DNA from 3 places in the Lysinibacillus sp. A1 genome. Region 3 is predicted to be linked to each of the others. Evidence: riboswitches for the same ligand, from Rfam matches in the RefSeq annotation. Region 3 holds a riboswitch; each other region holds the start of a gene.
The links. Region 3 has a riboswitch for thiamine pyrophosphate ahead of PI85_RS22505 (ABC transporter substrate-binding protein). Riboswitches for the same ligand answer to the same signal wherever they lie in the genome.
Positions count from the first base shown of each region.

Region 1: it holds a riboswitch for thiamine pyrophosphate, as region 3 does, so the genes downstream of both, thiW (energy coupling factor transporter S component ThiW) here and PI85_RS22505 (ABC transporter substrate-binding protein) in region 3, are expected to answer to the same signal.
Region 2: it holds a riboswitch for thiamine pyrophosphate, as region 3 does, so the genes downstream of both, thiC (phosphomethylpyrimidine synthase ThiC) here and PI85_RS22505 (ABC transporter substrate-binding protein) in region 3, are expected to answer to the same signal.

Region 1 is NZ_JSZM01000012.1:219,160-226,779, forward strand. It holds gene PI85_RS10565 (BatA and WFA domain-containing protein) at 1-1,246, shown strand, start outside; gene PI85_RS10570 (VWA domain-containing protein) at 1,230-3,827, shown strand; gene thiW (energy coupling factor transporter S component ThiW) at 3,920-4,423, opposite strand; TPP riboswitch at 4,518-4,625, opposite strand; gene PI85_RS10580 (tetracycline resistance MFS efflux pump) at 4,685-5,881, opposite strand; gene PI85_RS10590 (PotD/PotF family extracellular solute-binding protein) at 6,382-7,455, opposite strand; gene PI85_RS10595 (ABC transporter permease) at 7,452-7,620, opposite strand, start outside.
Region 2 is NZ_JSZM01000014.1:109,177-116,796, reverse strand. It holds gene PI85_RS13450 (catalase) at 1-404, shown strand, start outside; gene thiC (phosphomethylpyrimidine synthase ThiC) at 610-2,388, opposite strand; TPP riboswitch at 2,533-2,647, opposite strand; gene PI85_RS13440 (AEC family transporter) at 2,714-3,643, opposite strand; gene PI85_RS13435 (methyl-accepting chemotaxis protein) at 3,973-6,075, opposite strand; gene PI85_RS13430 (hypothetical protein) at 6,330-7,620, shown strand, end outside.
Region 3 is NZ_JSZM01000041.1:51,269-58,888, forward strand. It holds gene parE (DNA topoisomerase IV subunit B) at 1-1,305, shown strand, start outside; gene parC (DNA topoisomerase IV subunit A) at 1,302-3,740, shown strand; TPP riboswitch at 3,865-3,975, shown strand; gene PI85_RS22505 (ABC transporter substrate-binding protein) at 4,131-5,126, shown strand; gene PI85_RS22510 (thiamine-binding protein) at 5,128-5,421, shown strand; gene PI85_RS22515 (ABC transporter permease) at 5,418-6,191, shown strand; gene PI85_RS22520 (ABC transporter ATP-binding protein) at 6,166-6,915, shown strand; gene PI85_RS22525 (TatD family hydrolase) at 6,905-7,620, shown strand, end outside.

The DNA of each region.
Region 1 (7,620 bases), on a different contig from region 3:
TAAGGCGCTTGATGTGGCTCAAGCATTTGTTGGAGACACACCGACTTCAATCTATGTATTTACAGATACACTCGATAAAAAACAACTACCTATGAACAAGGACTCTGTTAAATGGCTGGTAAGAGGTGCTGCGAAGGACTTAACAAATATTGCTATTACTCGATTTGCTGCAACAACAGATGGACAGGCTACAATGGCGCTTGTGCAGCTTCATAATGATACAGACATTGAGCAAAAGGTCACACTAGCATTACTTAATGAAGAGGGTAAAGAGCTGGTAGCTGAGAATATCGCTGTGCCTCCAAAGGAAGAGATAACAAAAACCTTCAAGGAGTTACCTTTAGAAAAATCAATGACAGCAATCATTGATGTACGAGATGATTATGCAGTAGATAATCAACAAACAGTTTTACTACAAACAGCTACTTCAAAAATTGTGGTTGATCAGGGCATGCATCAATTGATTCAAAAAGGGTTTCAATCGGTAAGTACGGGTGTGAAAATCGTTCCGCCTTTACAAGTAGTAGACAATCAGGATGCCACGGTGATCACTAATCAAGCTGAATTGCTGGAAAAGATGGACAAACCTCTTGTGTTATTTGGCCGTGATGATGCCAAAAAAGTAGAGGTAAGTGGCATAGTAAGTACTAAAAGTGATGCTTTATTTGCTTTTAGCGAGCTCAAGGATGTTTATGTTAGCGCCTTGTATCCAGGATTTGCAAATTATCAAACTATCGCTACTGTTGGAGAACAGCCGTTTATACAGCGCTCTCCTAAAGGGGATATCGTCGTCTTAGCAGATATTGCAGATACGGATTGGCCACTACATCCATCATTCCCGTTATTCTTATGGAGTACTGAACAGCAGTTATCAGAATCCATTGATTCACTCGGTATTTTCACACCAAATGAACAAAGAGTAGTAGCTTTAGCGCAGGAAGACTGGAGTGTATATTCACAAGAAGATGAATTTCTTTCATTAGTTACGGATGGTATGCTAACTGCGCCAACAAAACCAGGCATCTATTTTGTGCGTTCTAATAATGAAGAAAAACATTTTATTGTACAATTGCAGGCGCAAGAACGTGTTATTGAACAAGGAACAAGCTATGCATTAGGGGATATTTCTGATAACGGAAAGGCTGAGATTTCGAAGGCTTCTTTTGTCCCTTGGCTAATTCTAATTATTTTAGTTTTACTTGTTTCAGAGTGGGAGGTGCAACGACGTCGTGGATTTACGAATTGATATGCCATTAATATTGTTGCTATTACTTCCATTGCTCATCTATTTTGGTTGGACCTATTGGCGAGAACGACAGCGACTAAAAAAGAGTCATGCTATCGTACTTATGATTCGCATGCTTGCGGTAGGCTGTTTAGTTTTCGCATTGGCAGGGCCGTATCTTTTATTACCTATAAAAGAAGAACAAATCGTGTATCTAATTGACCGCTCAGCTTCCATGAATGGGACTGAGGATGAGATGGTACAGTTTATACAGGATAGTTTACAATCGAAAAAAGACGAACAGCTTGCAGGGCTGTATTCATTCTCATCAACATTACAAACAGAAGCCATTTTGACTAAAACATTAAAGGAAGTACCAAAGTTTACGGAAATAAAGGCTACTGATCAAACGAATATAGAACAAAGCCTGCAACTTGCCACAGGTATTATAGATCCGAAAAAAGCAACACGCTTAGTGCTCTTAACAGACGGCAATGAGACAAAGGGCAATGCTTTAGATTTCGCCACGAAGTTTAAAGGCTCCAATATTAGTGTGGATGTTGTGCCCTTTAGTCAGCCTGTTGTGAATGATGTTTCATTAAAAAGCTTTGTGTCCCCACAAGTTGCCTATGTGGGTGAGCAACAACAACTGGTAACAGAAGTGCATGCAACTTCAGCTGGAAAGGGCGAGCTACTATTATATGAAAATGATGAACTGATTCATCGTGAGGCAGTTGAGCTAGCCGAAGGAACGAATATGTTTACCTATAAACATGCAGCGACTGGTGAAGGGCTGGTGAAATATGAAGCCGTTGTTCAAGTAGGACAAGACGCAATATTTGAAAACAATAAATTAACAAGTGTCACAATGGTACAAAGCGAACCACATTTACTCATTGTGAATGGCTATGAAACAGCTTCACCAATAGCGGAGGCACTCGGTCAGCAATCAATAGCCTATGATGTAAAATCACCTGAAGGCTTACCAAATGAACTCTCCAGTTATTTGCAATATAATGCCATTATTTTCGATAATGTGCCAGGACATTTAGTCGGTGAGGCGAAAATGAGTGTGATAGAGCAAGCAGTCAAAAACTTTGGTGTTGGTTTTGCAATGGTTGGTGGAGAAAATAGCTTTGGTTTAGGTGGTTATTTTAAAACGCCAATTGAAACATTATTACCTGTTGAAATGGAAATTAAGGGGAAAGAACAATTACCTTCATTAGGACTTGTCATTGTATTAGATCGCTCTGGTAGTATGTCAGGGTCCAAGCTAGAGCTTGCGAAGGAAGCGGCAGCACGTTCAGTTGAGATGCTACGTGATGAAGATACATTAGGATTTATAGCATTTGATGATCGGCCTTGGGAAATTATAGAGACTGGTCCTCTGAACAATAAAGAAGAGGCAGTGGATACCATTTTATCTGTTACACCAGGAGGCGGGACAGAAATCTATGGTTCACTTGCAAAAGCATATGAAAACCTAGCAGATATAAAACTGCAACGTAAGCATATTATTCTTTTAACAGATGGACAATCACAGCCAGGAAATTATGAAGATTTAATTGAACAAGGAAAAGATAGTGGAATAACTTTATCGACAGTGGCTATTGGTCAAGATGCGGATGCTAACTTATTGGAAGCTCTGAGTGAGATGGGAAGCGGACGTTTCTACAATGTTATCGATGAGCAAACTATTCCTTCCATTTTATCTCGTGAAACAGCTATGATTTCCCGTACGTACATTGAGGATAACCCATTCTATCCAATACTTTATAATGCAGGGGGATGGAATACACTATTTGCCAATGGGGTTCCACAAATGAATGCTTATATCGGAACAACCGCAAAGCAGGGTGCTACCGTCGTGGCTGAAAGCGAAAAAGAAGATCCGGTGTTAGCACAATGGCAATACGGTCTTGGCAAAACATTCGCATTCACTTCTGATTCAACAGGAAAGTGGTCAGGCGACTGGGCAAGATGGCAAAACTGGGGCACATTTTGGCAAACGCTTATTTCACAAATGCTCCCAAGTTATAATGATGTTGCCTATGATGTAAGAATAGAATCAGATGGGTCCTTTATGATTACAGATCCTACAAATGAAGCAGCCTTTTTAGATATTGTTGCGGTTAATGAAGCTGGTGAAGAGTTAGACACACAGCTTGAAACTATATCAGCCTCTCAGGTTCGTGCTGTAGTACAAGCTGACCCGGGATTAATCTTCTTCCGTATCGCTGATGAAAAGGAAACGATTTATCAGGCTGGATTAAGTGTTCCCTATAGTGCTGAGTATGAACTTCTTCCTGCTAATGATAAATTAATAGAAGAATTAACCGAACAAACTGGTGGTGCTGTTTTAAAAGAACCACAAGAAGTGTTCCGTGACTTTACAAAGCGAGGGGCGGATCGTCAAAACATTGCGACATGGCTTCTCCTTGCAGGTATGCTCCTATTCTTTATTGATATTACAATAAGACGCTTTGGCTGGAATTTCCTAACGAAGCCGAAGAAAAAGGGGCAACTTGTAGAAAATCCCCCCGTACAGGCAGAAGATACGAATGTAGCACAATTATTAAAGGGTATGAAAAAACGCCAATAATTTAGTTAGGTGAAAGCAGTGTGAATTATTTCGCACTGCTTTTTGTATATATGCATGGAGAGAAATCCTCTAAGTTATATCAACGACGTTCTTTAATAAAGAGAGCGGGAATTAAAATATTTTACTAGCTCCGTTTTCCGCAAACTGCTAGCTACTACAATACCTAAGATTGCTCCAATTGAACTTGATATTAAAAAGGCAGGCATGAAAAATAAGGCCGCTACGGATGTGCCCATAAGTATCTTTGCATAGGGTACTGCTACAAGTGATGCGAGAAGACCAGTGCCGATCACTTCACCCATACCGGCTAACCACATTTTACAGCTATATTTATAGGCAAGCCCTGCGCATAATGCACCAATAATACTACCAGGAATGGCTAACAGTGAACCTGTTCCTGTAAGGATACGAATGATAGCCGTCACAAAGGCCACTACAACTGTAGGTAAGGGTCCAAGTATAATGGCTCCTATTACGTTAATAGCGTGCTGTATAGGGTAGGCACGAGCAATCCCAGTTGGAATGGAGATGAACGTAGAGCCTGCAACGGCAATCGCTACTAATAAAGCCATAATTGTTAATTTTCGAATAGACATGATAGGTGCGCTCCTTTTCGTTTTAGCCACTAGGAAAATGAAAAAAGCCGCTTCCTTCAAACGACAGGAAGCGGCCTTGCTTATACACTGAAAATAGCAAGAAGCGCCACTTCCCTCCGCTAGCATGAACTAGATCAGGTTCGAAGGGTCCGTATATAACCATATACGTCTCAGCCTTTAAAAGACTCCCCTAGTGGTAAAAATTTTTCTATTTTTTAGAAGTGTAACATACTTGAATCAATAGTCAATAAGCTTTGATGATTAGTGTGAATCTGGATGCATAAGCTGTGGTGCCTTTTTCAATGTCCAAATCAGGGCAAGGAAGAAGCAGGCTAATAAGATAATGGCACCAAATATATAAGGACTATTCATATTCCAGTCAAATAAGAAACCAGCTAAAGCGGGTCCAATCATATTTCCAAGACTCATATAGGCATTGTTCAAGCCGGCTGCAAATCCTTGCTCTGTTTCAGCAAGTTTTGAGATGAGTGTATTAACAGCTGGACGAATTAACGTTGTTGCCGTTGAGAAGATGGTTGCTATAACTAATATTAGTGCAAAACCTGAAACAAATAATATTAAGAAAATAGCAACGGAGGCAATAAATAAATTGACCAAAACTACTTTCATTTCACCAAAGCGTTTAAAGAGTGGCGTTATGATAAACATCTGTACAATTACCCCAAATGCTCCACCAACAACTAGAATGGTAGCAATATCGCCAGGTGAGTAATTAAATTTTTCTGTCACAAATAGGGATAAGGTTGTTTGGAAGTTAGCAATCCCAAATGAGAATACCATCATAATAATTAACATAACAAAATAAGGCATATGTACAGAGCGAGCCATCTGTTTCACCAGATTATCTTGCTTTTGTCTATTTTGCGCAGTATTTGGCTTTGTAGATGGTAATAAAAAGTACGATAAAATAGACGCTAAAATGGCGGCAGCTCCCGCCATGAAAAATGGAAAATGTAAGCTAACCTTTGCGAGGAAACCACCAATTCCAGGGCCAATCATAAAGCCGAACGACATTGCAGCTCCTAACATACTCATTCCTTTTCCGCGTTCTTCATAAGTTGTCACGTCTGCTACAAAAGCCATAATAGGAGGTGCAACAAATGCAGAGCCAAGGCCACCTAAAAAGCGTGCCAAAAAGAGCATCCAAACATCTGTAGAGAGGCCAAAACCGATTTGTGCAAGTCCTGTTAGTATAAGACCGAAAATAATTAAATTTTTCCGCCCATACAGGTCAGAAAGATTCCCAGCAATTGGAGAAAATACGAATTGAGCCAAGGCGAACGTAGCAATAAGCATGCCTAGAACTTGTCCTGCTGCTCCAAATATTCTTAAATATTCCGGCATTACAGGAATAATAATTCCAATACTCCCCATTGCGATAAACATATTAAACATTAATATATACAAAGCCGCCTTATTGGACTTCTGCTGGGTCATCGAAAAACCCCCTTTATGTAATCAAATATAGTACAGTCTATCATAAAGAATTATAGCTGGCTAATAGTTGAGATTGCTGTAACTGATCCGATCGTTAGAATGGTTTTTCAGAAAAGTTTTTTTCTCAGAAAACTTCACAATGGAATATCATCTAATTGATTAATAAACATGAATAGTTAGGGGGAAGTGAGAGCGTATAGACTTTTGCCTAGAAGCAATTTTTGTTGAAATGAAATAGCGTGATAAAAGTGAATAATATTGTTTAGATGAAGCTATGATGAGCAGATGTAATGGCACGTAGAATACATGGTCTTTTCATGGATAAAGAAGTGCAAATGATTGTTAGCAATTTAAACATAGACAAAGGGATTATAGGAGAGGGGGCTGTGAAGATGATCTACCACAGGCTACTAGTAGAATTGCTTTTTGAATATAGTCAAACAACTGAATGCTTACAGAAAAAGAGCGATTTGGTTTCTAGACCAAATCGCTCTTATAAATTATCGAATACTCATTTTAAATTCTAAAAACAGTTCATTATATTTACCTAAGTAATCTGGGCCTAAGTTTTTGTAGACCTCTAATGTATCACGTTGCTCTTCAGAAGGGTAATAGCGTTCATCAGCAACTACTTCTGGGTCCATTAAGTCCATCGCAGCGATATTAGGCGTCGAATAGCCAACATAATCGGCATTTTGAGCACCAGATTCAGCACTTAGCATAAAATTGATAAAGGCATGTGCACCATCAATATTTTTTGAGGTTTTTGGAATAACCATATTATCGAACCATAAATTGGAACCCTCTTCAGGAACAGCAAAGTCCAACTCTTCATTTTCAGACATCATGTCCGCTGCCTGACCAGACCAAGTGAGGGCCACTGTTGCTTCATTATTGATCATTAATGGCGTAATTTCATCCCCAATGATCGCTTTTACGTTTGGCGCAAGTGTAATCAGCTTGTCAGTTGCTTCACGCAGTTCATCGTTATCCAATGAATTCAAGGAGTGTCCAAGACTATTTAAACCCATCCCAATCACTTCGCGGGCACCGTCTACTAAAAATACTTTTCTTTTTAGTGAAGGGTCCCATAAGTCATCCCAGGAGGAGAAATCTAAGTTCCCAACTAGCTTTGGGTTATAAACAATTCCTACTGTTCCCCAGAAATAAGGAACTGAATATTGATTGTTATCATCGAATGGTAAATCTAAAAAGTATGGATCAATATTTTTTAAATTCGGGATTTTCGCTTTGTCTAAAGGAATCAATAAATTATCTTCCTTCATTTTTTCAATCATATACTCAGAAGGGACAGCAATATCGTACGCTGTACCACCTTGCTGTATTTTAGTCATCATAGCTTCATTGGAGTCAAATGTTTCGTAAATGACATGAATACCTGTTTCTTTTTCAAACTCTTTCAATAGATCAGGATCAATATACTCTCCCCAGTTAAAGATGGTTAAAGTGTCTTTTCCACTCTTACCTCCACCAGCACTTAAGGCATCAGCAGCATAAAATAAAAGGGCAGAAACAACAAGTATAGCGATGGTCGCTTGAATTAATGACTTCATTGTTGTCCCTCCGTTCTTTTACTTGTGCGACTTGTAATGAAGTAATAGCCAACCACAACGATAACTGTTACAAAGAATACTAAACCAGAAATAGCGTTAACTGTTAGAGAAATTCCCGCGCGAGCCATCGAGTAGATTTCTACCGATAATGTACTGAAGCCATTG
Region 2 (7,620 bases), on a different contig from region 3:
CTTTCCACCGAGATGGCTCTATGCGTTTTGACGGCAACCTTGGATCAACACTAGGCTATGAACCAAATAGCTATGGTGAATGGGAACATAATTTAGACCATAAAGAGCCTGAGTTACGCATTGATGGTCATGCAGGAATTCATGATTTCCGTGAAGACGATAGTAATTACTTCGAGCAACCAGGTAAACTTTTCCGCCTAATGACTGCGGAAGAACAACAACGTCTATTTGAAAATACGGCTAATGATATGGCTTCTGTTGAGGAATTCATCAAACGCCGTCACATTCTTCACTGCTATTTAGCTGATCCAGCATATGGTGAAGGTGTCGCAAAAGCAATGGGTCTTTCATTAGAAGGTATGGATCTTACAAATCCATACGTAAAACAACCAACAAACGTTTAATATTCCACTTATTATTGATATCCAAATCCAACTTTTCTCCATGTGAATGTATAATTCACATGGAGCTTTTTTGTATTCGTCTAGGTTTAAGCGTTCATTTCTATTTGCAAAGGCATATATTCCTTTTTTTCATCTCCCTATTAAGTTATGAAACCAACATAAAAAAGGCTCGTGTCTAGAAATAAACACAAGCCTTGCATTATTATTATTGGTAGATTTGACTACCTGCCTTTTTAAACTCCGCTGACTTTTCCCTCATACCTTCATGGATGGCTTCTGTTGTATTTAAATCCTTTTCCTTAGCATAATTACGAATATCCTGAGAAATTCTCATGCTACAAAATTTAGGCCCGCACATTGAACAAAAATGAGCCGTTTTGGCTCCTTCAGCTGGCAATGTTTCATCATGATATTCTACTGCACGCTCTGGATCAAGAGAAAGGTTAAATTGATCGCGCCAGCGGAACTCAAAACGCGCTTTGGACAGTGCATCATCCCGTTGCTGTGCACCTGGGTGGCCCTTTGCTAAATCTGCAGCATGTGCAGCAATTTTATAAGTAATAACCCCTACTCGAACATCCTCCCGATTAGGTAAACCTAAATGTTCCTTCGGTGTCACGTAGCAGAGCATAGCTGTACCAAACCAACCAATCATTGCTGCTCCAATAGCAGATGTAATATGGTCATAACCTGGCGCAATATCTGTTGTCAATGGACCTAATGTATAGAAGGGAGCTTCCTTACAAACCTCTAATTGCTTGTCCATATTTTCTTTAATCAAATGCATGGGAACATGACCTGGACCCTCCACCATTACTTGAACATCATGCTTCCATGCGATTTCCGTTAATTCACCTAATGTTTCCAGCTCCGCGAATTGTGCTTCATCGTTAGCATCCGCGATTGACCCTGGGCGTAAGCCATCTCCTAATGAGAAGGCTACATCATAAGCTTTCATAATTTCGCATATTTCCTCAAAATGAGTATAGAGGAAGTTCTCTTGATGATGGTATAAGCACCACTGCGCCATAATGGATCCACCCCGAGACACAATTCCCGTTACACGGCTTGCCGTAAGAGGAACATAACGTAAAAGGACACCTGCATGAATAGTGAAATAATCTACCCCTTGCTCCGCTTGTTCAATAAGCGTATCACGGTACACCTCCCACGTTAAATCCTCAGCGACACCATTCACTTTTTCTAATGCCTGATAAATTGGTACTGTCCCAACGGGTACTGCAGCATTTCGAATAATCCATTCTCTCGTTGTATGAATATGCTTGCCAGTTGATAGATCCATAATATTATCAGCACCCCAGCGTGTAGCCCATGTCATTTTTTCGACCTCCTCTGCAATCGAGGATGATACAGCTGAATTTCCAATGTTCGCATTAATTTTCACATGGAAGTTACGACCGATAATCATTGGCTCTGCCTCTGGATGATTAATATTGGAAGGCATAATAGCTCGGCCTGCTGCAATCTCTGAACGTACGAAATCTGGGTCCATATTTTCGCGTATCGCTACAAATTCCATCTCAGGTGTAATAATTCCTTTTCGAGCATAATGAAGCTGTGTGACATTTCCATCCTTTTTTGCACGTAAAGGCTTTCTCACCAATTCCGGAAAGACGTTTTCATGGATACGCGGATCATCAGCGCGACGGAAACCATTATCCTCCGGTTTAATCGTACGCCCTCCGTATTCCTCAACATCCCCTCGCTCTTGTATCCAAGTACTTCGTAAAGCAGGTAAGCCCTTTGTAATATCCACACGAAAGGCCGGATCTGTATATGGGCCACTCGTATCATACACCCGAATGGGGGCATTTTCTTCATCTCCAAAGCTACCAGTCGTCGGACTTAATGCAATTTCACGCATTGGTACTAAAATATCTGGACGAGATCCTTCCACATAAACCTTTTTACTTCCTTCAAAGTTAGACATAATCGTAATGTTCTTTTCACTAATTGCTGACATGAGCTACTTCTCTCCCTTAAATGTATTTTAAGCAAGGACCGAATCTAGCTCACCCAACAATCAATACAATAAATAAAGGCCGAATCCAAAATAATAATTGGATCCGGCCATGAATGTAAAGGGTCTATTGATTGCACGTAATAGGCAATAGCTTCTTAACTTTCCCACGCTGGTATGAGCCAGATCAGGTCCAAAGGGTCAAGAAACCTCTATGCGTTTCCCTCTCAGCCTGACTCATCAGACTCCCCTAGTTAATACTATTCAGTTTGATGCTAGTGTAGCAGATATTGCTAAGAGATGGAAGATATCATTAAAATATTTTCTATTAGGTAAACAATACATCCGCAATATAAATCACAATCGTGACCGTTATACAACTCACAATGGTTGAGAATAAAACAGTTTGAGCAGCTGTTGCGGACTCTACATCATATTCTAATGCTAGACTTGAACTGTTGCGGGATGTGGGAAAAGCACTCGCTATAAATAATGATTGTGCCACAACCCCATCTAAACCTAGCGCATAGATAATGACTAAAGCCACGGCTGGTCCGATAAATAATCGTGTGAAGCAGCTGACGAATACTGTTTTATTAAACATCGTTTTGATCTCCAGCTGAGACAATTGGGCTCCTAGCGTGATTAATGCAACGGCAATAAAACCATCTGCTACATGGTCTATTGGTATTTTAATAAACTGCGGAATGCCAATATCAAAATAATTCATGGCCACTCCGATTATTAGAGCGTGAATAATAGGCATTTTTATAAAATCCTTAAAAATCGTCATGCCCGATTTAGTAGAGGAAATTAAATTATATAAACCATACGTATATGTTGTCATGTTTTGAAAGATAACGAGTATAACCTGGATGGCTACACCGATAGGTTGAGTGGCAAAAATCATTTGAGCTACCGGAATCCCATAGTTCCCAGAGTTAATGAGTACTACACTATTTTTAAAAACAGCCGCCTCAGTTTTGGCGAGGCCAAGCCCTTTCGCTAAAAAGTGACTAAGCAGCATTTGACTCCCGATAAAAAGTACAACAAACAATCCGACTTCTCCTAGAACAGACAGCTTTATATTCGTCTCATATAAATTAATAAATACAGCGGCTGGCATAAAACAATATGTAATAAGCTGTGATAATGCTTTTAAATTAAAGCGAAATTTCTTTTGTAGAATAGCACCTAGTACAAGTAATACTAAAATAGGTGCGACAATTTGAAAGAAAATCATTCCAAGATACACCATATTGATGTCCCTCCTCCCTTTTAATAGTAGTGTCGATCATGCACTAGGTCAATGCCACTTACTTTCATAATTAAAACCGTTGACTTCCACTACGGACGGGGCGCGCCTTGTTCATATGGTTGAAAAGATTCAAAAAATCAAATCAATGAAAGAGAACAATGTACACAATGTAAGAATCACCTAAACTCATTCATTTAGGACTGTGTATGATTGGGCAGCAAAGAACTATTTTTAATGAAGGATAAATAAAAAGGGAATCGAGCATGATCTTCTCGATTCCTTTTATCAAAAAGTCTGAGCTACCTTTAGATTCTAGGTGGCCTTTTTCTTTACGCAAGCTTAAATCTATTAACAACCTCTTGCAGTTCATTAGAGATATCATTCATATTTTGCATAGACTCTGCCACTTTTTGCAATTCAGCTTGTTGGTCCATTGCAGAGGCACTTACTTGCTCAGCAGAGGCCGCTGTTTCCTCTGAGATTGCCGAAATACTTTGAATGGACATAATCGCTTGATTTTTATGCTCTAACATAGTAGACAACTGTGTCATTAGTTCACTAATAGAAGTTGCAATTGCACGTGACAAATCACTATTATCTTTAAAGGCCAATTGCGTGCTTTGTACGGACTCATTTTGAGATTGCATTAAGTCTGCATTTGATGCAATGACTGCAACTGTTTGCTGAGAATTTTCTAAAATACTTTCTACCGTGCTTTTAATAATTTCTGTTTCAGTTTTTGATTGCTCTGCCAATTTTCTTACTTCTTCCGCCACGACGGCAAAACCTTTTCCATGCTCACCAGCTCGTGCAGCCTCAATACTTGCATTTAAAGCTAATAGATTAGTTTGCTCCGTAATGCTTTGAATGGAGGCAATAATTTGATTAATATTGGCAATATTAGAAGCTAGCGATTCCATTTGCTGCTGAATACGGCCGTTCATCTCATTCGTCTCTATATTATGTTCATGTAAACTTTGAACCTCTTGCATGCCTTTTTCTGTTGTCACATTTGTCTTGTGAGATAAATCGTCCATTTCATTCGAAAGTGCAGTAATGGCGTCTATTTGTTCCGATAAATCCATCATACGATAGTTCGTTTCTTCAGTATCTTCTGATTGCTTCGATGCACCCTGTGCAATTTCATTAATGGCTACTGATACCTCTTGACTAGAGGACACGATTTCAGTAAACGCCTCATGGACCTGATTAGAAGATTGGTTCAATAGAGTCGTGGAGTTTAACACGGCTTTAATAGCACTATTAGTTTTTTCCAACATATTATTATAGGCCAGTGCGACTGCCCCAATTTCATCTTGTTTAATATATTTCTCCTCTACTTTTTGTGTTAAATCTCCTGCTGCTGCTGTTTCAATTGAAGCACGTAAAAACTTGAGCGGCTTTAACTGTTTGTAAATAAATAGTACACTTGCAGCAGTCATCAGGGCTACCATTATAATGGATGCAATAATCGTATATACAAATACATGGTTATATGTTTCTAAAATTTTTGATTCAGCTAATACGATTTGAACGGTCCAAGTTTCGTCAATGTCCTCTAAAATCATTGGAGCAAACACATTATAAGCTTTATCCTTTAGTTCATTAGACTCTATGTACATACTTGTTAGCTCGCCGTTTTCCATTGTCTTACTTATGCTTGTCCAAGCAGAGTCATCTTGCATATTTTGACCGTCCAGCTCTTTACCGAAACTGTTAGCTGTTAGTACACCGTTATTTGTAATAATTGCTGCATAGCCGCCTTCCGGAGCAACAGACATTGTCAGCTCATTTAAATAATCTATCGACACATCCGCCGTCAATACACCAAAAAACTTCCCTGAAGCATTGACTAATGGTACAGAAATTGTGGTCATTAGTACGGTTTGACCGTTTACACTATAGTCATAGGGCTCCGTTAAAACAGTCCGTCCCTCTTCTTTTGGTACCCAGTACCATTGGGATACATTTTTATCATCTACACCTTCAATAAGAGTGGTCGTTATTTCATTCCCATTTTTACTTAAGTATGGCCCAAAACGTTTTTTGGAATCTACCAATGTAGCCTCATCATTTGGGTTTACAATAAGAGAATTCTGTTCAAAGATAGCTCCTACCCCTAATAAATCATCATTATTGGCTAAATTATTTTCCATGATGTCTAAAACACCTTTGGTAGATAGCGTCTTATTCTTCTCCATACTTTCAACGATCCGTTTCGTTGTTTGTAATGTTGTATTGGCTTTTTTAAAGCGCTCGCTCATAATCGCCGCTGATGATTCAGCCGTTTGCAATGTTCCATACTCTGCATCTTTAACACTTTGCTTTTTTATAATAATCCCCGTTGTCACTGTATAGGATAAAAATAATACTAGAAACAATCCTATTATTAGGGAAGATAGTTTCAATGCAATTCCTCTTGATTTCTTCATCACAAACACCCCCACTTTTATAAATAATCATAATGGATGGAAGGTCGTATCTCAATAAAATATTTAGCGAATAAAGTAGAAATTTACATAATTATAGATAAAAATACAGGCATATTAATAGATTTTCCTTATATATTTCAAAGTACTTATGACTCATTCGAGTTGCACCAATTAGTAAAACATACACTTAAAATACTAAATTATAGTAAAATATGGTATATTATTTATTAGATAAAATGATTGGAGTGACTTGCATGACAAATAAAGCGCTATCAACATTAATAGCCACGGCGATGACAGCGACACTAGTATTACCAGTGTCTACTGCACAAGCCTCTTCTTCCCTAAATCAATCAAGCTTATATGAAGCACAGTTTCAAGTTGCAGCAACAAAAAAAGTGGTCGGCAATGCCGTAACGATTAAAAACATTACAAATGATACGGTCATTACATCAAACGGTACATTTAGAATCCACAATGATTTAAAGCCCCTTTTTGATCATTCAAACAAAACAGCATTAACGAATGCATCGGCCACCATTGTCGTAAAAAACAAGCAAATTATTGATGTGACATCATTAACATTAAATAAAGCTGGTACGAGCAAAAAATCAGTATATTTTGATGGGGGTGACGCTCATGTTTCTGGTGATGTTACTGTGAACGCAGATTATGTAAACATACAAGACATTACAATTGATGGTCAGCTAATCATTACAAACAGAGTAAAAAAAGCTATTACACTTGATGACGTTTCTGTGAGCGATACGATTACACTAAAACCACTAATTATAAAGAAGAATGACTGGCTGTATGTTACGCTAAGAGATATGAAATCATCTACTATCAATGTAGCACGTACGAAGGTGAATATATCTTCTGACCAAGCGCTTTCCAAAATTGATATAGGAGGTAAAGTTCCTACTTTTGAGTTGAAGGCAAATGTGGAAAAGCTAACAATCAATGTAGAGGAAAACTTCAACCTTTTCGGCGAGGGTAAAATTGAACAAATCATTGTCAAAGGCGGATCAAAAGTAGCATTAAACTCCGGACACCAGGTGGGTAAAGTTCAAGTGGACAATAAAAGCGTTTCCGTTATCCTACCTGTTATTGATAAAAAAGAGCTAACTACGCTACTAGCATCCCCCCCTTACGTACAGGTTTCTATAAATGGATACGATATTTTAACAACTGACAAATGGACAATGCAGGTTGATCGTAATATTTTTGATTCTGCTGTGACCAGCGCCAGAGCTGTAGCAAACAACAATAGCGCCTCACAAGAACAAGTAAAGAATGCTATTACACAATACAGAAATGCTTTATCCGTCTATCAAACTGCTCAAAAGTACGGCTTAAAATATGGCTATGGCTACGGCAATAGCGATAAAGCTACTCTTCAATCTTTAATTAATTCAATTCAGTATGTAACGGTTTCGTGGGGCTCAGATGTTTACCATAATAATCCATGGACAACGCAAGCTGAGAGAAACGCTATAGATTCCGCCGTTTCAGCTGCTCAAGCAGTTGTTAATAATTATTACG
Region 3 (7,620 bases):
GGCATTGAAGCTTTCGTTGCGTATTTGAATGAAGAGAAAGATGTTCTTCATCCTGTGAAGTATGTGGAAGGTATTCAAGATGATATTGAAGTAGAGTTTGCTTTCCAATATAACGACGGTTATTCTGAAACGATTTTGTCGTTTGTTAATAATGTACGAACACGAGATGGTGGTACCCATGAAACAGGTGCAAAAGCAGCTCTGACGCGTGTCTTTAATGAATACGCAAGAAAAATTGGCTTATTAAAGGATAAGGATAAAAACTTAGAAGGAACGGATATTCGAGAGGGCTTAGCTGCTATCGTATCTGTCCGTATTCCAGAACACTTATTACAATTTGAAGGACAAACAAAGGGCAAGCTTGGTACAAGTGAGGCTCGTTCAGCAGTAGATAGTGTGGTGTCTGAGCAAATTTTATATGTGCTAGAGGAAAATGCTGAATTGTCTGCTTCTCTTGTGCGTAAAGCAATTCGTGCGCAGCAAGTACGTGAAGCGGCTCGTAAAGCTCGTGAGGATGCGCGAAATGGTAAGAAAAACAAAAAGGGTAGTACGATTCTGTCAGGTAAATTAACACCTGCACAGTCACGTAATGCGGCGAAAAATGAATTATATTTAGTCGAAGGTGATTCAGCGGGTGGATCTGCAAAACAAGGTCGCGATCGTACATTCCAGGCGATATTACCACTGCGCGGGAAAGTGATTAACACGGAAAAAGCAAAACTCCAGGATATTATGAAAAACGAAGAGATTTCAACGATTATTCATGCGATTGGTGCAGGTGTTGGAACAGATTTTGCAGTAGAGGATTCAGCCTACAATAAAGTAGTCATAATGACTGATGCTGATACGGATGGCGCTCATATTCAAGTATTGCTATTAACGTTCTTCTACCGTTATATGCGTCCGCTCATAGAGGCTGGTAAAGTCTTTATTGCATTACCGCCACTATATAAAGTTTCTAAAGGGACTGGCAAAAAAGAAGTAATTGAATATGCTTGGACAGAAAACGATTTACAAAAGGCCATCAAACAAGTTGGAAAGGGTTACATATTACAGCGCTATAAAGGTCTTGGTGAGATGAATGCAGACCAGCTATGGGATACAACAATGAACCCTGACACACGTACATTAATTCGTGTCACAATCGAGGATGGTGCACGTGCAGAGAGACGTGTCACGACATTAATGGGCGATAAGGTAGAGCCGCGTCGTAAATGGATCGAAGCCAATGTAGACTTCGGTATGGAGGATGATGCTAACATTTTAGAAAATGAATTCATCCAACAAGAGGAGGGCCAAGCATGAGTAGCACAGAAAAGTTTCAAGATTTACCTTTAGAAGAAGTAATGGGTGACCGTTTTGGTCGCTATAGTAAATATATTATTCAAGACCGCGCGTTGCCAGATGCACGTGACGGTCTTAAACCTGTACAGCGTCGTATTTTATATGCGATGTTTACAGAAGGCAATACACACGAAAAACCTTTCCGTAAATCAGCTAAAACAGTCGGTAATGTAATCGGTAATTACCATCCACACGGAGATAGCTCTGTCTATGAGGCGATGGTACGTATGAGTCAGGATTGGAAAGCTCGTCATATGCTCATTGAAATGCATGGGAATAATGGTTCAGTTGATGGAGATCCGCCAGCTGCCATGCGTTATACTGAGGCAAGATTATCTGCGATTGCGGGTGAAATGTTACGAGATATCGGGAAGAAAACGGTTGAATTCGTACCAAACTTCGATGATCAGGATATGGAGCCAACTGTTTTACCAGCACGTTTCCCTAATTTACTAGTCAACGGCTCTACAGGGATATCTGCGGGTTATGCAACAGATATTCCACCTCATGCACTAGATGAAGTGCTGGATGCTGTATTGATGCGCTTAGACAAGCCTACTGCAACAGTGGATGAATTAATGACAGTACTCAAAGGTCCAGATTTCCCAACAGGCGGTATTATTCAAGGTGTGGACGGCATTAAAAAGGCATATGAAACAGGGCGCGGTAAAATTATAGTTCGTGCGCAGGCTGTGGTGGAACCTATTAAGGGTGGCAAAGAGCAAATCGTTGTTACCGAATTACCATACGATGTGAATAAAGCGAATCTTGTAAAAAAAATTGATGAGCAGCGTGTAGATAAACGCCTTGAAGGGATTGCTGAAATTCGTGATGAATCTGACCGTACAGGGTTACGTGTCGTAATCGAGCTGAAAAAGGATGTTCCTGGACAAGGGATTTTACAGTACTTATTTAAAACAACAGATTTACAAGTAGCTTACAATTTTAATATGATTGCGATTCATAATCGTCGCCCAACGATGATGACATTGCCATTATTATTGGATGCCTATATTACTCACCAAAAAGAAGTGGTCACAAATCGTTCTATATATGATTTACAAAAGGCTAAGGATCGTTCCCATATTGTAGATGGATTAATTAAAGCATTGTCTATTTTAGATGAAGTCATTGCGACAATTCGTTCTTCTAATGATAAGAAGGATGCCAAGCTTAATTTACAGGCAAAGTTCGATTTTACCGAGGTACAAGCAGAGGCGATTGTGAGCCTGCAATTATATCGTTTAACGAATACCGATATTACAGAGCTCCGCCAAGAACAGGATGATTTAAATAAATTGATTGCCAAGCTAGAAGGAATTTTACAAAGCGAGGCCAAGCTTGTACGTGTCATTAAACAAGAATTACTAGATATTAAAAAACGCTTCACAGAGCCGCGTCGCTCGAGAATTGAACAAGAAATAGAAGAAATTAAAATTACATTAGATGTCCTTGTTCCAAGTGAAGAGGTTGTGGTGACTGTCACGAAAGATGGCTATATTAAACGTACTTCTACACGATCCCATGCCGCTTCCAATGGTCAAGATTTTGCGATGAAGGATTCCGATTATTTATTGTATGAAGCAAACTTAAATACGCAGCATCATCTATTGTTATTTACAAATAGAGGGAATTATATTTATCAGCCAGTTCACGAATTGCCTGATATTCGTTGGAAGGACCTTGGTCAGCATATTTCTAGTATTGTGCCAACAAGTGAAGATGAATCAATTATTGCCGTCTATGGCTTTGAAACATTTGAACAACCAAATACGTATATTTTAACTGCTACGAAAGATGGACAAATTAAACGTTCACCGCTCGCAGATTATGCAGTGACGCGTTACTCGAAGCCGATTAAAACAATGAATGTTAAAGCGGGCGATGCAATGATTTATGCATCATTTATGACGGATGATGTGGAATTGCTCTTAACAACTGATACGGCGTATGCTATTCGATTCCCTATCGAGGAATTACCGGTTACTGGTGTGAAAACAGGTGGCGTTAAAGGGATTACGTTAAAAGATGGAGAAGCTTTAGTTGGGGTCAATGTTCTACAGCCAGATGAAACACAATATGTCGTTATTGTGACACAACGAGGGGCTGTCAAGAAAATGAATGTCGCAGAGGTAGAAGTAGCAGGTCGTGCCAAACGCGGCCTTAAAGTCCTAACAGAATTAAAAGCAAATCCTCACCGAATTGTCGCTGTTATTCAAGCGACAGACGATGAACAGGTTGTGATTGAAACTGAAAAAGGCGTCCAAGAATTTATTGATGTTCATGCATTGACGCGTGCTGATCGCCATTCTAATGGTTCATTTAAAGTGGATATTGCAACAGATGGAGCCATTTCCCATGTCTTAACGGCCAAAAAAGAACAAAAACCAAGCTAAAACCATGCCCAGTTTCTATCTAGTAGAGCTGGGCTATTTGGTTGGAGTGGAACAACTATCTAAAAATAGCATCTTGTCATTTTAGATCAACTATGGGTATAATAATCATCGAAAAGTTCATAGCGAAAGAATGTAGGGGGGCTAGTTATGGCTAGCTGAGATTGTGTCCGATAGACACTGACCCTTTGAACCTGATTTGGCTCGTACCAGCGTAGGGAACATCTATTCAAAAAAGCAAAAGTTTTGGAGATTGATTGCAATACGTCTGGGAGGAATCCTAGGCGTTTTTTTGTTTTCCAAGCAATATCTTACCAACCGTATATTACGCTTTCTTCTGGTGACAACATTCATTCATGAACACTTTCATATTACAAACTGGGAGGACTTAGCATGAAAAAATGGTTATTTATTCTATTAGCGGCACTATTGATGTTAGTGGGCTGTAGCGACAAGGAGGACAAGCAAGCTGCTGATACAAAGAAAAAGGTGTCAGTGGTTCTCGATTGGACACCAAATACGAATCATACAGGATTGTATGTTGCGAAAAAGCTCGGTTATTTTGAAGATCAGGGCTTAGATGTTGAGATTATTATGCCAGGAGAGGCAGGAGCCGATCAGCTCGTAGCTTCTGGTAAGGCAGAATTTGGCGTGAGCTATCAGGAGGGCATTACACAGGCTCGTGTTCAGGCTGTGCCACTTGTCTCAATAGCGGCCATCATCCAGCATAATACATCTGGATTTGCTTCTGTAGCATCAAAGGGTATTACATCTCCAAAGGACTTTGAAGGAAAAACATATGGTGGTTGGGGAGCGCCACTCGAACAAGCCGTATTACAATCATTAATGCAAAAAGAAAACGCTGATATAAATAAATTAGATATTGTCAATGCGGGAGATTTAGATTTCTTCACGATGATGAAAAAAGACATCGACTTTGCTTGGATTTATTATGCTTGGACAGGGATTGAGGCAGAGCTTCGTGGGGAAAAGATTAATATGCTGTATTTAACAGACTACAGTAATCAGTTAGATTACTATACACCTGTTTTAGCAACTAATGAAAAAATGATTCAAAACAATCCAGACATCGTCAAAGCTTTTGTTGCAGCTGCATCGAAGGGCTATGAATATGCGATCGAACATCCAAATGAAGCGGCTGATATTTTACTAGAAGCGGCACCTGACTTAGATAAGGAGTTAGTGCATAAAAGCCAAGAGTGGTTGGCTGATAAATATCAGGACGATGCTAAACAATGGGGAGAGCAAAAGCTTTCAGTGTGGGAAAACTATGCTAAATGGATGTCGAGCAACAAAGTATTAGAAGGCGAATTTGATGCTAAACAAGCGTTTACGAATGAGTTTTTACCAAAAAAGGAGGCCAATTAACATGGCAAATTCATTGATCAGTGTCCAAATCATTCCAAAGACAGAAAAGTATGAGGATGTCATCCCTTATGTAGATGCGGCCATTGCAGTTATTGATGCATCTGGTGTGAAGTATGAGGTTCATCCACTTGAAACAACGATGGAGGGTGAGCTTCCAGTGCTTCTTCAAATCATTGAGAAAATGAATGTTAAGATGGTCGAGCTAGGAGCCATTAATGTCATTACACAAGTAAAAATTTTATATCAACCAAACGGGATTACAATGGCTACATTAACGGAGAAATATCAATCATGAAACGGGCATTACAAAAAGGAAGGACGATAATTTTTATCGCCTTCCTCTTATTCATATGGGAGCTTGTTGTGCATATAGCTGATGTTCCTCCTTGGCTCCTTCCAGCACCAAGCATAATTGTAGTAGAAGGCTTTCAATCGTATCAGACGTTCCTGCCACATGCTCTGGCTACCGTGCAATTAGCTTTACTAGGACTTGCTATTGGGGTTGGCTGTGGTCTAACAGTGGCAATTGTTTTGCATCGTTTTACTTTTATTCGGTCATTATTTTATCCGATTCTCATTATGTCGCAAAACATACCGATTCTTGTGTTAGCACCGCTCCTTATTATTTGGTTTGGCTTTGGCTTATTACCAAAGCTTATCATTATTTGTCTCGTTTGCTTTTTCCCTATTGTCATTGCGGCAATGGACGGTTTTCGCCAAACAGCACCCGAGTTAAAGCATTACTTTGAAATGATTGGTGCAACGAAGGCTCAAACGTTTTGGAAACTAGAATGGTCACATGCCTACCCAGCAATTTTTTCGGGTGTGAAAATTGCTGCAACGTATAGCGTAATGGGGGCAGTCATTGCGGAGTGGCTTGGTGCGAAAAAGGGAATTGGTGTATACATGACCTTAGCACAATCCTCCTTCCGTACAGATCGAGTGTTTGTCGCAATTTTTGCGATTGTCTTGTTAAGCTTATTGTTATTTAGTAGTATTCGTTTGCTTGAAAAATTAATGGTAAAGGGGAGAGGTTATCATGCTCAGCATTCAAAACATCGCTAAGTCCTTTAACAGTCTACATGTTCTTGATGATATTTCCTTTGATGTCAAGGATGGTGAGTTTGTGGCCATTGTAGGTCCATCCGGCAGTGGTAAAAGTACCCTTTTTCAATTAATTGGTGGGGTCTCTTCGGTTGATCAAGGGGCGATTTTATTAAATGGAGAGGAAATCCAACGAAAAAGAGGAACAATTGGCTATATGCCACAGCAGCCCTGTCTACTGCCTTGGCGTACTATTTTAGAGAATGTAACAATTGTTGAGGAATTGCAGCAAAAGCCTAATGTTGAACGTGCAAAGGGGTGGCTAGAAAAGGTAGGACTTGCTTCCTTTAGCCATGCTTATCCAAACGAGCTATCTGGAGGGATGCAACAACGTGTATCCTTCATCCGTGCCATTGTCAGTGATAAACCTATTTTATGTCTAGATGAACCATTTTCTGCGCTCGATGAATTTACAAGATTGGAAATGCAGGCATGGCTACTGTCCATTTGGGAGGAACATCGAAAATCTATCTTATTTGTTACACATAGTATTGAGGAGGCACTCTTTTTAGCAGATCGTATACTTGTTTTATCGAAACGGCCAGCAACGGTGAAAAAAGAAATCATTGTGCCGTTTGAGCGTCCTCGCAAAGAAGAAATCCGTCATTCGGCTACATTCACAGCCTTGAAGCAACAGTTATTCATGTATTTACAGGAAGAAAAGGGGGATTTGCATGTTGATTGATGCCCATATTCATTTAGATCAGTATAAGGATGTGGAAATACCTTCTTTATTGGAAGAAGTAGAGGCACTAATTGCGGTGAGTATGCAGCTGTCCTCCTGTCAAAAGACGTTGAATTTAGCGAAGGTCTATCCCAAAGTGAAGGCAGCTTTTGGTTTCCATCCCGAACAGCCTTTACCGAGTGAAATAGAAGAGAAAGCTTTATTTAATTGGATTCGCGCCCATAGTGATGAGATGAAAGCAGTCGGTGAGGTCGGTTTACCTTATTATTTAAGGCAAGAACAAACTTTGGCTGTTCGTCCGTATGAGGCTTTATTGGAACGATTTATCGTATTGGCGAAAGAGTTGGACAAACCGATTGTATTGCATGCTGTGTATGAGGATGCTATCGTGGTGTGCGATTTACTAGAAAAGCATCAGCTTCGTCAGGCACATTTCCATTGGTTTAAAGGGGACGAAGCAGTTGTGAAACGCATGATTCAGCAAGGTTATTTTATCTCCATTACGCCTGATGCATTGTATGAAGAGGAAATTCAACAGTTAATTCAAATCTACCCGATTGAATTGATGATGGTTGAAACAGATGGTCCATGGCCGTTTGAAGGTCCATTTACAAATAAACCCACGTCTCCGTGGATGATGCATTCCACGATTGAGGTAATTGCAGCCATTAAGGGATTGTCTATACAAGAAGCGGCTCAAATTAT